Regions from separate parts of the Pseudarthrobacter sp. LMD1-1-1.1 genome, predicted to be linked through region 3. Evidence: riboswitches for the same ligand, from Rfam matches in the RefSeq annotation. Region 3 holds a riboswitch; each other region holds the start of a gene.
What was found. Region 3 has a riboswitch for thiamine pyrophosphate ahead of thiD (bifunctional hydroxymethylpyrimidine kinase/phosphomethylpyrimidine kinase). Riboswitches for the same ligand answer to the same signal wherever they lie in the genome.
Positions count from the first base shown of each region.

Region 1: it holds a riboswitch for thiamine pyrophosphate, as region 3 does, so the genes downstream of both, MRBLMD1_RS18030 (ECF transporter S component) here and thiD (bifunctional hydroxymethylpyrimidine kinase/phosphomethylpyrimidine kinase) in region 3, are expected to answer to the same signal.
Region 2: it holds a riboswitch for thiamine pyrophosphate, as region 3 does, so the genes downstream of both, thiC (phosphomethylpyrimidine synthase ThiC) here and thiD (bifunctional hydroxymethylpyrimidine kinase/phosphomethylpyrimidine kinase) in region 3, are expected to answer to the same signal.

Region 1 covers NZ_JBEGHP010000024.1:343,326-346,593, forward strand. Annotated here, with positions in the region: gene MRBLMD1_RS18025 (ABC transporter ATP-binding protein) at 1-979, opposite strand, end outside; gene MRBLMD1_RS18030 (ECF transporter S component) at 979-1,602, opposite strand; TPP riboswitch at 1,670-1,810, opposite strand; gene MRBLMD1_RS18035 (heme-degrading domain-containing protein) at 1,897-2,439, shown strand; gene MRBLMD1_RS18040 (iron-containing redox enzyme family protein) at 2,628-3,268, shown strand, end outside.
Region 2 covers NZ_JBEGHP010000001.1:1,121,141-1,124,408, forward strand. Annotated here, with positions in the region: gene thiC (phosphomethylpyrimidine synthase ThiC) at 1-1,425, opposite strand, end outside; TPP riboswitch at 1,421-1,528, opposite strand; gene MRBLMD1_RS05320 (amidohydrolase family protein) at 1,606-2,688, shown strand; gene MRBLMD1_RS05325 (VOC family protein) at 2,787-3,268, shown strand, end outside.
Region 3 covers NZ_JBEGHP010000025.1:107,533-110,800, forward strand. Annotated here, with positions in the region: gene MRBLMD1_RS19195 (Rne/Rng family ribonuclease) at 1-1,542, shown strand, start outside; TPP riboswitch at 1,726-1,823, shown strand; gene thiD (bifunctional hydroxymethylpyrimidine kinase/phosphomethylpyrimidine kinase) at 1,831-3,268, shown strand, end outside.

The DNA of each region.
Region 1 (3,268 bases), on a different contig from region 3:
GGGCCTGCCCGGCACGGACCTGCGCGGCCACGCCCTCCTGAACCGGGACCGGCGGGATCTTCCGGAAGCCTTTGCGGCGGGGGCGTTCGCGGGAGACGCCCAGCTGCTCTGCGGCCAGCAGGAGGCTGCCTGCACCGGGAGCCGGGACGGCGGCGCGGGCGCGTGTGGCCGGCACATACCCGGGCACCCACACGCCGGCAGCGGCCAGCATGGTCCGCGCCTCCGTAAGGACGCGGTCCGGCGGCCCGTCCAGGAGCACTGCAGGATCCGCGGCGGAGCCGGGCTGCAGGACCACGATCCGGTCCACGAGGTCCTTCCAGACGGACACCCGGTGCTCCACCACCACCAGCGTCGCCCCGGTTTTGTCCAGGGAGCGGGCCACGGCGTCGCGGACCTCCAGCACGCCGTCCGGGTCCAGGTTGGCGGTGGGCTCGTCCAGCAGGATCAGTCCGGGACGCATTGCCAGGATGCCCGCCAGCGCCAGGCGCTGCTTTTGGCCGCCGGAGAGGGCCGACGTCGGGTGGTCCAGCGGGAGGTGGGCGAGCCCGACGTCGGCAAGGGCCTCGTGAACGCGCGGCCAGATGGCGTCGCGGGGCACCGCAAGGTTTTCGGCGCCGAAGGCGACGTCGTCCCCCACCCGCGACAGGACCACCTGGGTCTCCGGGTCCTGCTGCATGAGACCGGCGCGGCCGCGCCGTGCCCGTGGCGGGGCTCCGTCCACCAGCAGCGAACCGGACTCGTCGGCGTCGCCTGCCTCGCCGTCGTCGTTGATGTCTCCCAGGACGCCGGCCAGGGCGTGCAGCAGCGTGGACTTCCCGGCGCCGGAAGGCCCCAGCAGGAGCACCCGCTCCCCGGGGGCGATGTCCAGGTCAAGGCCGTGGACGGCGGGCTTGGCCCTTCCGGCGTGCCGCCATCCCCAGCCGCGGGCGGCGATGGCGGCAGGCCGGACCGTGCCGGAGGCGTCCTGGGAGGGTGCCATCAGGAGAAGACGGGCTCCGTGGCAGCCTTGCGGGACGCGAAGGAGCTCAGCACGCCGGTGCGGGCCAGGCCGCGGGTGGCAAGCCAGGACAAAGCGCCCGCAAGGATGGCCCCGGAAAGGGTGGTCAGCACGATGTAGGCGAGCTTGTCCGCGCCGGAGTAGGCAATGTTCCAGCCCCACGGGGCAAACGAGTCATTCAGGCCGCAGAAGAACCCTGCCGCGGCGCCGGCCAGCAGCGATACAGGCAGGTTGAACTTGCGGTAGACGAAGATCGCGAAAATGATTTCCGCGCCCAGGCCCTGGATGAAACCCGAGAACAGGACCGAGGCGCCGTACTGGGAACCCATCAGCAGTTCGCCGGTGGCGGCTACGGTCTCGCAGAACAGGGCGGCTCCGGGCTTGCGGATGATGAGCATGCCCAGCACCCCGGGAATCATCCAGCCGCCCGCCAGCAGTCCGGTCAGGGGCGGGTAGGCGGCGTTCATGGGGGCGGACAGTGCGGCGGCCCCCTGATCCCATGCCCAGAAGATGACGCCGCCCGCGATGGCCACCAGGGCGGCGACGACGATGTCCACGACGCGCCAGGACTTACTGGTGGTCTTCTTGATTGCTGCAGTACTCATGTGATCCTCCTGGGAAACAGGAGGGGAAAGTGGACCCGGCTGCCGGCCTGTGGCCGTGCATCCGCGACACTTTGAGAACTCGACTCCCTTGCGCCGGTACTAACCGGATCAGGTTCGAGGGTCTGCGGCTGTCCGCACTCTCAGCGCCCACCTGCGGTGCCCGGCCTGTGCCAGGATGCCCGACGGCGGCGCTCCCCTGTCGTTTTTAGTGTTGCTTTGTGGTTGGGTAACGCTGTTTATTTCGCCCAGTTGGGCGTGGTCAAGTTTACACCTGGCAGGAGTAGATTGAGGGCCATGACCGCCAATCCACCGGATGTGACCGGGTTCGATCCTGATTCTGGCGACGCCCAGCCGGAGGGCTCACTGGAGGCTCAGATTGCCCGGATTGAGGCGGAGGTCCGGGAGCTCCAGTTTCCCGGCTTCTCGCTGGACGATGCGTTGAACCTTGGCCTGCTCCTCGTTGAACTGGGCAAGGAGCGGTCGTTGCCCATCGCCATCGACATCGCCAAGGGTGAGCAGGTGCTGTTCCATGTCGCGCTTCCGGGCGCCACGCCTGACAACGGCCACTGGATCCGGGCCAAGCAGCGCACTGCCCTCCGGTACGAGGCGCCCTCCCTCCTGGTGGGACTGCGTGGCCGGCTGGGCGGCGGCCGGATCGAGGACAACGCCTGGTTCGACCAGTCCCGCTACGCGGCACACGGGGGCGCGTTTCCGATCCACGTCACGGGCGTTGGGGTGGTGGCTTCCGTGGCGGTGTCCGGACTGCCGCAGCTGCAGGACCACGAACTGGTGGTTGAGGCACTGCGCGACATCCTGGGGTCGGCGCTGGACGAGTAGCGCCGGCCAACCAGCCCTGGCTGACCAGGCGCAGCGGGACAAGCACCCGTACATGCCAGGCGGCAGCAGGCTGCTTAGCTTTCATTAGTAATCATGCTTACTATGTTGTCCCCGGGGTACGACACCAAAGGGAATGGGGGCACCATCGGCGCCCCTTCCCGGAACCGGCGCGGCAATCAAGGAGCACCATGAGAATCCCGGACACCAGAGGCCCCATCAGCAGCGCCCTCTTTGCGGCCCTGTCCAAGGCCCCTGATGCAGCCACGCCCGAGCTGGACGGGCTGTACCGGCTGGTAGCGGGGCAGGTGGCCGGAACCGGTGACATCATCGCCGACGAAGACATCCAGCTGTCCCTCTTTTGCCTCTACGAACTGCATTATTCGGGCCTGGACGGGGTCAGCGACGCCTGGGAGTGGGAACCGGCCCTGATCAGGGTCCGGCGCCTGATCGAGGAACCCTTCGAAGCCGCCCTTCGTGCCGCCGCACGCCAGGCCGCCGGTGACGCCGACCTGGCCGCCGGGATTGCCATGACCAGCGATGCCGTTGCCGACGTCCTTTTTGGCCTCGCCTCTATGGACACCGGTCCCAGCGTTTCCCGCTTTGTCGCACGGAAGGCAAGCCTGGAGCAGCTCAAAGAGTTCCTGATCCACAAGTCCGTGTACCAGTTGAAGGAAGCCGATCCACACACCTGGGCCATTCCGCGGCTCACCGGCCGGGCCAAGGCTGCCCTCGTGGAAATCCAGGCCGACGAATACGGCGGCGGCAGGCCGGAACGGATGCACAGCGCGCTGTTTGCCCGGACCATGCGCGGGCTGGGCCTGGATGACAG
Region 2 (3,268 bases), on a different contig from region 3:
GTCGTCCTTGTTGGGCAGGCCCAGGTGTTCCTTCGGCGTGACGTAGCAGAGCATGGCGGTCCCGTACCGGGCAATCTCGGTGGCGCCGATTGCCGACGTGATGTGGTCGTAGCCGGGAGCGATGTCGGTGACCAGCGGGCCCAAGGTATAGAAGGGCGCACCCTTGCACAGCTCCTGCTGCCGTTCCACGTTCTCACGGACCAGGTGGAAGGGAACGTGGCCGGGCCCCTCCACCATCACCTGGACGTCGTATTCCCAGGCCCGCTGCGTCAGCTCGGCGAGCGTGTCCAGCTCCGCGAACTGCGCGGCGTCGTTGGCGTCCGCCGTGGAACCAGGGCGGAGGCCGTCACCCAGGGAGAAGGCGACGTCGTATTTGGCGAAGATTTCACACAGCTCGTCGAAGTGCGTGTACAGGAAGTTCTCCTGGTGGTGGGCCAGGCACCAGCCGGCCATGATGGAGCCGCCGCGCGACACGATGCCGGTCACCCGGTTGGCCGTGAGCGGGACATAGCGGAGCAGCACGCCGGCGTGGATGGTCATGTAGTCCACACCCTGCTCGCACTGTTCGATCACGGTGTCGCGGAAGATCTCCCATGTGAGTGCGTTGGCCTCGCCGTTGACCTTTTCCAGCGCCTGGTAGATCGGCACCGTCCCGATCGGCACGGGGGAGTTGCGGATGATCCACTCCCGCGTGGTGTGGATGTCGTCGCCGGTGGAGAGGTCCATGACGGTGTCGGCACCCCACTGAGTGGCCCACTGCAGCTTGTCCACCTCCTCCGCGATGGAGCTCGTCACCGCGGAGTTGCCAATGTTCGCGTTGATTTTCACCAGGAAAGCCTTGCCAATGATCATCGGCTCGGATTCCGGATGGTTGATGTTGTTCGGGATGATGGCCCTGCCGGCGGCAACCTCGCTGCGGACCAGTTCAACGTCGCAGTTTTCGCGCAGCGCCACGAAGCGCATTTCCTGCGTGACGATTCCCTGCCGGGCATAGTGCATCTGCGTCACCGTCCGGCCGTCGACGGCGCGGCGTGGCACCGGCTGTGCGCCCTTCCACTCCGCGGAGGCAGCGCCGCGGCGCACGGCCGAGCGGCCGTCGTCGAGCAGGTTGCGCTCCCGGCCGCCGTAGGGCTCGGTGTCCCCGCGCGCGGCGATCCACTCTGCGCGGAAGGGCTGCAGCCCGCGGACGGGGTCGCTGCCGGGTCCGGCAGTCCGGTAGGTCCGGAAGGGTGCGTTCGGCTGGCCGTTGGGTGACGGCTCAAGGGAAATTTCCGTCACCGGTACCCGGATCCCGGACGCCTCGTCCGCAAGGTAGGCGAGGGAATGGGACTTCAGTGACTGGGTTACCTGCGGAACTGATGTGTCGCCGGGCTCCCCGGCGGACGGCAGCAGGGCAGGGTTCAACTGGGTGTTTTGCGTACTCAAGGGAATACTCACTTCCTTCGCCGGCATTACCCGGACAGGTTCAACGGTCGCAGGCTGCGTCAGCCCGATCTCAGCCCCTGCAAGGGCACCCGTGTGGTCAGGAACGAAGCTACCACAGGCCCCTGACCCAGGCTTGTCATAATTGCGGTGCTAGCCTGACCGGGCATCGAAAGGAGCCCCATGGCAGACATCATCCACTTCCGTGGACCCGTCCTGACCGCGCCGGACCGGGTGCGGCATGGACTGTGGTCGGTGGACGGAAGGCTCACGTTCAACAAGCCGGACACTCCTCCCGGCCGGGTACTCGACGGATGGGTCCTGCCGGGCTTCGTGGACGCCCACTGCCACATCGGCCTGGGCCCCGCAGGCCCCGTGGAGCCCGCAGCCGCCAGGGACCAGGCGCAGGCGGACCTCAACGCCGGAACCCTCTTGGTCCGGGATGCCGGCTCGCCGGCGGATACCCGCTGGATGCAGGGTGGCAGGGACTTCCCGGTGTTGATCCGTGCCGGGCGCCATATCGCCCGGACGCGCCGTTACCTGCGGGGCTTCGCTGAGGAAGTTGAACCGGACGGCCTCGTGGAGGCCGTCCGCAAGCAGGCGCGCGACGGCGACGGCTGGGTCAAGCTGGTGGGTGACTGGATTGACCGCAGCGCCGGTGACCTGGCGCCGTCGTTTCCCGCCGCCGTCGTCCGCGATGCCGTCCAGGCGGCGCACGACGAAGGCGCCAGGGTGACGGCGCACTGCTTCGCCGAAGACACCCTGGACCAGGTGCTGGACGCCGGCATCGACTGCGTCGAGCACGCCACCGGGCTCCTGTCCCGCCACCTGCCCCGGTTCGTGGAGCAGGGCGTACCGATCGTGCCCACGCTCATCAATATCGCCACCTTCCCCGACATTGCCGCCCAGGCGGACGCGAAATTCCCGCGCTATGCAGCCCACATGCGCGCCTTATGGGAACGCAGGCTCGAGCGGGTGGCGGAAGCCCACGCAGCGGGTGTGCGCATCTTTGCCGGCACCGATGCCGGCAGCGTGATCCGGCACGGCGGGATCACCGACGAAATCCTCGCCCTGCACGCCGCCGGCCTCCCCATGGACGCGGCCCTCGACTCCGCCTGCTGGGCAGCACGCAGCTGGCTGGGAGCGGATGGAGTGGAAGAGGGGGCCCGCGCCGACGTCGTCGTATGCCGGGAAGATCCGCGGGCTGTACCGGAGGCCATTACGGCGCTGGAGCACGTGGTGCTGGGCGGGCGGATCATTCGCTGACAAACGGTTCACGGGGACTTGGAATAAATTGAAGCTTCAAGTAATTTTAATAGGTGACAGGCCGCCAATGGGACGGCCGCCAATGCAAGGAGCCTTCAATGACCGCATCAGCCAGCAGCCAGGATCTTCTTCCTGCCGACCTCGCCATGGGCACCGTGATGCTCAAAGTGGGCGACATGAAGGTCATGACCGACTACTACCAGCGTGCGCTGGGCCTTGAGGTGGTGGCGGAGCAGGACGGCGGGCTCTACCTTGGCCGCCTGGGCCGGCCGTTGGTCCACCTTGCGCCGGCTCCCGGACTGCACCTTCCCGGCAGGGGAGAGGCGGGCCTGTTCCACACCGCGCTGCTCTTCGAGGACCAGGCCTCCCTGGCCGCGACCGTCGCCACTGCTGCCCAGTACGAGCCGCGGGCCTTCACGGGCAGTGCCGACCACCTGGTCAGCGAAGCCTTCTACTTCACCGACCCCGAGGGCAACGGCATCGAGCTGTACTGGGACCGCCCCCGCAGCAACTGGTCCTGGAACGGGACCGACGTGGTCATGGACAGCCTGGCGCTTCCGCCGCAGCGCTACCTTGAGCA
Region 3 (3,268 bases):
CTGACCATCAAGGTGGTCCGCGACGTCTTCAACGAGGACTTCTCCAAGCTCATCGTTTCCGGTGAGGAAGCCTGGGACACCATCGAGGCCTACGTCACCTATGTGGCGCCGGACCTTGTGGGCCGCCTTGAGAAGTGGACCAAGGACCAGGACATCTTCGCCGCCTGGCGCATCGACGAGCAGATCCACAAGGCGCTTGAACGGAAGGTCTTCCTGCCCTCCGGCGGCTCCCTGGTGATCGACCGTACCGAGGCGATGACCGTGGTGGACGTCAACACGGGCAAGTTCACCGGCAGCGGCGGCAACCTTGAGGAGACCGTCACCAAGAACAACCTTGAGGCAGCCGAGGAAGTGGTGCGCCAGCTGAGGCTGCGCGATATCGGCGGCATCATCGTGATCGACTTCATCGACATGGTGCTCGAATCCAACCGCGACCTGGTCCTGCGCCGACTGGTGGAGTGCCTGGGCCGTGACCGGACCAAGCACCAGGTGGCCGAGGTCACCTCGCTTGGCCTGGTCCAGATGACCCGCAAGCGCATGGGCACCGGACTGCTGGAAGTCTTCGGCGAACAGTGCGAGGCCTGCGCCGGCCGTGGCGTTGTGACCCACGACGATCCCGTGGAGCACCGCCGCGCCAACATCGTTGCCGCCGAGCACCACGTCCAGCGCACCGACAACCGGCCCGAAGCCCGCGCGGAAGCCCGTCCGGAAGGGCAGCGGAACGACAATACCCAGCCCGGCGTGCGTACTGAACGCAAGCGGCGGCGCGGACGCGGCGGGCAGCAGCCCGAAGCGGCCCCGGCACCTGCCGTCCACGTGCACACGGTCCAGCCGGACCCGTCGGACGCCGAGCGGCACGCCAAGGCGGAGGCAACCAGGCTTGCCCTGGCGAACATTGCCGCTGCGGCCCACGCGGCCCACCTGCATGACGACGAGGTGGCGGCAGCCCGGCAGGTGCCTTCCGTGGAGCCTGCGCCGGCGCCCGTCGAGGAGAAGCACGACGCCGACGCCCCGGTACGTCCTGCAGCTGTCCTGACGTTCGGCGGCGAGGAAGTCCCGCTTCCGTTCGTGGAGCACGCTGAGGAACAGCATCCCCAGCCTGCCCTTACCCTGGACCGGCTCGCGGAAGCGTTCGCCCACCTCGGCCAGCCGGCGTCCCCTGTGGAGAACGCGCCTGCCAAGACCGCCGAAGCCGTGAAGGTGCCGGAAACTGTGGCGCCGGAACGGCAGCACGACGACGGGGGAGCGGAAGCGCGCTCCGCCGCAACGGAAGCTGCAGCCGGGAAGGACTACTCCGACCACACGCTGGAGCAGTCGCGGCAACGCAGGTCGCGGCGCCACCGTGCCGCCAGCCGTGCGCAGGGTGCCGCCAACGAGACCGCCGTCCAGCAGCACGAAAACGTCCAGGCGGCAGGCGCGGGCCATTCGCATGCAGCCAAGGCTCCTGAACCCGTGAAGCCCCAGCTGGCGCCGGCGGAACCGGGCAAGGCGCCTGAGGAGCCGATCATCCTCGGCGTGGGTGTGCCTGCCTCGGAGCTCTAGGTACAGGAGTTTCCGGTCAAACGGCCGGCCGCGCAGTAAGGAATCCCCGTCCTGCGGACGATTCCCCCGGGAAGTACCGGGGGAATCGTCCGTGTGGCGGGGATTTCTGCTGCCGGGAGGTTGTTTTTCCCTTGAACCGGGCGCTGTCATCCTTTTTCCTGATGCGGCCTACGGGCTAGGGTGGAAACCGACACGGGGTGCCGCGCAGAAGGCCGGCTGAGATCCAGACCCGTTGAACCTGTCCGGCTAGTACCGGCGAAGGGATGTCTCTTGTCTTCGACCCTTTCCGTGCCCCTGCCTGCTGCCTCCGGCGTTCCGACCGCGCTGCCCCTGGGCCGGGACGTCCCGCGGGTCCTCTCGATCGCGGGCTCCGACCCGTCCGGTGGCGCCGGCATCCAGGCCGACCTCAAAAGCATTGCTGCCCACGGCGGATATGGCATGGCTGCCATCACCGCCCTGACGGCACAGAATACCCGTGGCGTGCAGGCTGTCCACGTTCCTCCGGCCGCTTTCCTGGCCGAACAACTGGACGCGGTCAGCGACGATATTTCCATCGACGCGGTCAAGATCGGCATGCTGGGCGACGAGAGCGTCATCCGCACTGTCCGGCAATGGCTGGAGAAGGTCCGCCCCGCCGTCGTGGTCCTCGACCCGGTGATGGTGGCCACCAGTGGTGACCGGCTGCTGAAGGAATCCGCTGAGGCTGCCCTCCGCGAACTGCTGCCGCTGGCGCACCTCATCACTCCCAACCTCCCGGAGCTTGCCATGCTGGTGGGCGGGGAGCCTGCCGGGACCTGGACGGCGGCGCTGGACCAGGGGAGGCGCCTTGCCGATGCCACCGGGGCCACCGTGCTGGTCAAGGGTGGCCACCTCGCAGGTGCAGACTGCCCGGACGCGCTGGTCAACACGGCCGGCCTCATGTCGCAGGAAGTGGTGGAAGTGCACGGCAAACGAATTTCCACCCGCAACAGCCACGGCACCGGCTGCTCCCTGTCCTCCGCGATGGCCACCGTCCAGGCACGCCTTGGCGACTGGGAGGCTTCGCTCCTGACGGTCAAGCCATGGCTGGCCGGCGCCCTTGAGAACTCGGAGCAGCTCGAGGTGGGCCGGGGAAACGGCCCCGTGCACCATTTCCACCATGTGCGGCCGGCCCTCGCGGAAGGCGCCTTCGCTGCCCGGCTGTGGACGGAAGCGCAGCAGGACCTGACGGACATCTACGCCCTGGACTTCATCCGCGGCCTGGCCTCCGGAGACCTTGCCGAGAAGGACTTTGCCTACTACCTGGCGCAGGACGCCCTGTACCTGAACGGCTACTCCCGGGTCCTCGCCCGGGCGAGTGCCCTGGCCCCGTCCGAAGCGGAGCAGCTGTTCTGGGCGGGATCCTCGCAGCAGTGCCTGGAAGTGGAGTCGGAGCTGCACCGCTCATGGCTCAGCACCCGCCCTGCCCAGGGCGGACTTGGCCCCGTCACCAAGGCGTATGTTGACCACCTCACCGCAGCGTCGGCGTCGGGCAGTTACGCCGTCCTGGCCGCCGCAGTCCTGCCCTGTTTCTGGCTCTACGCCGAGGTCGGGGAAAAGCTGCACGCCCAGTTCCTTGCCTCGGGAGAGCCCGACGGCCACGCCTACGCGGCCTGGCTCCGGACCTACGCCGACGAGGGCTTCGCCGAAGCCACCCGGCGGGCCATCGCCATTGTGGACGCGGCGGGGCGGAAGGCCTCCGACCACG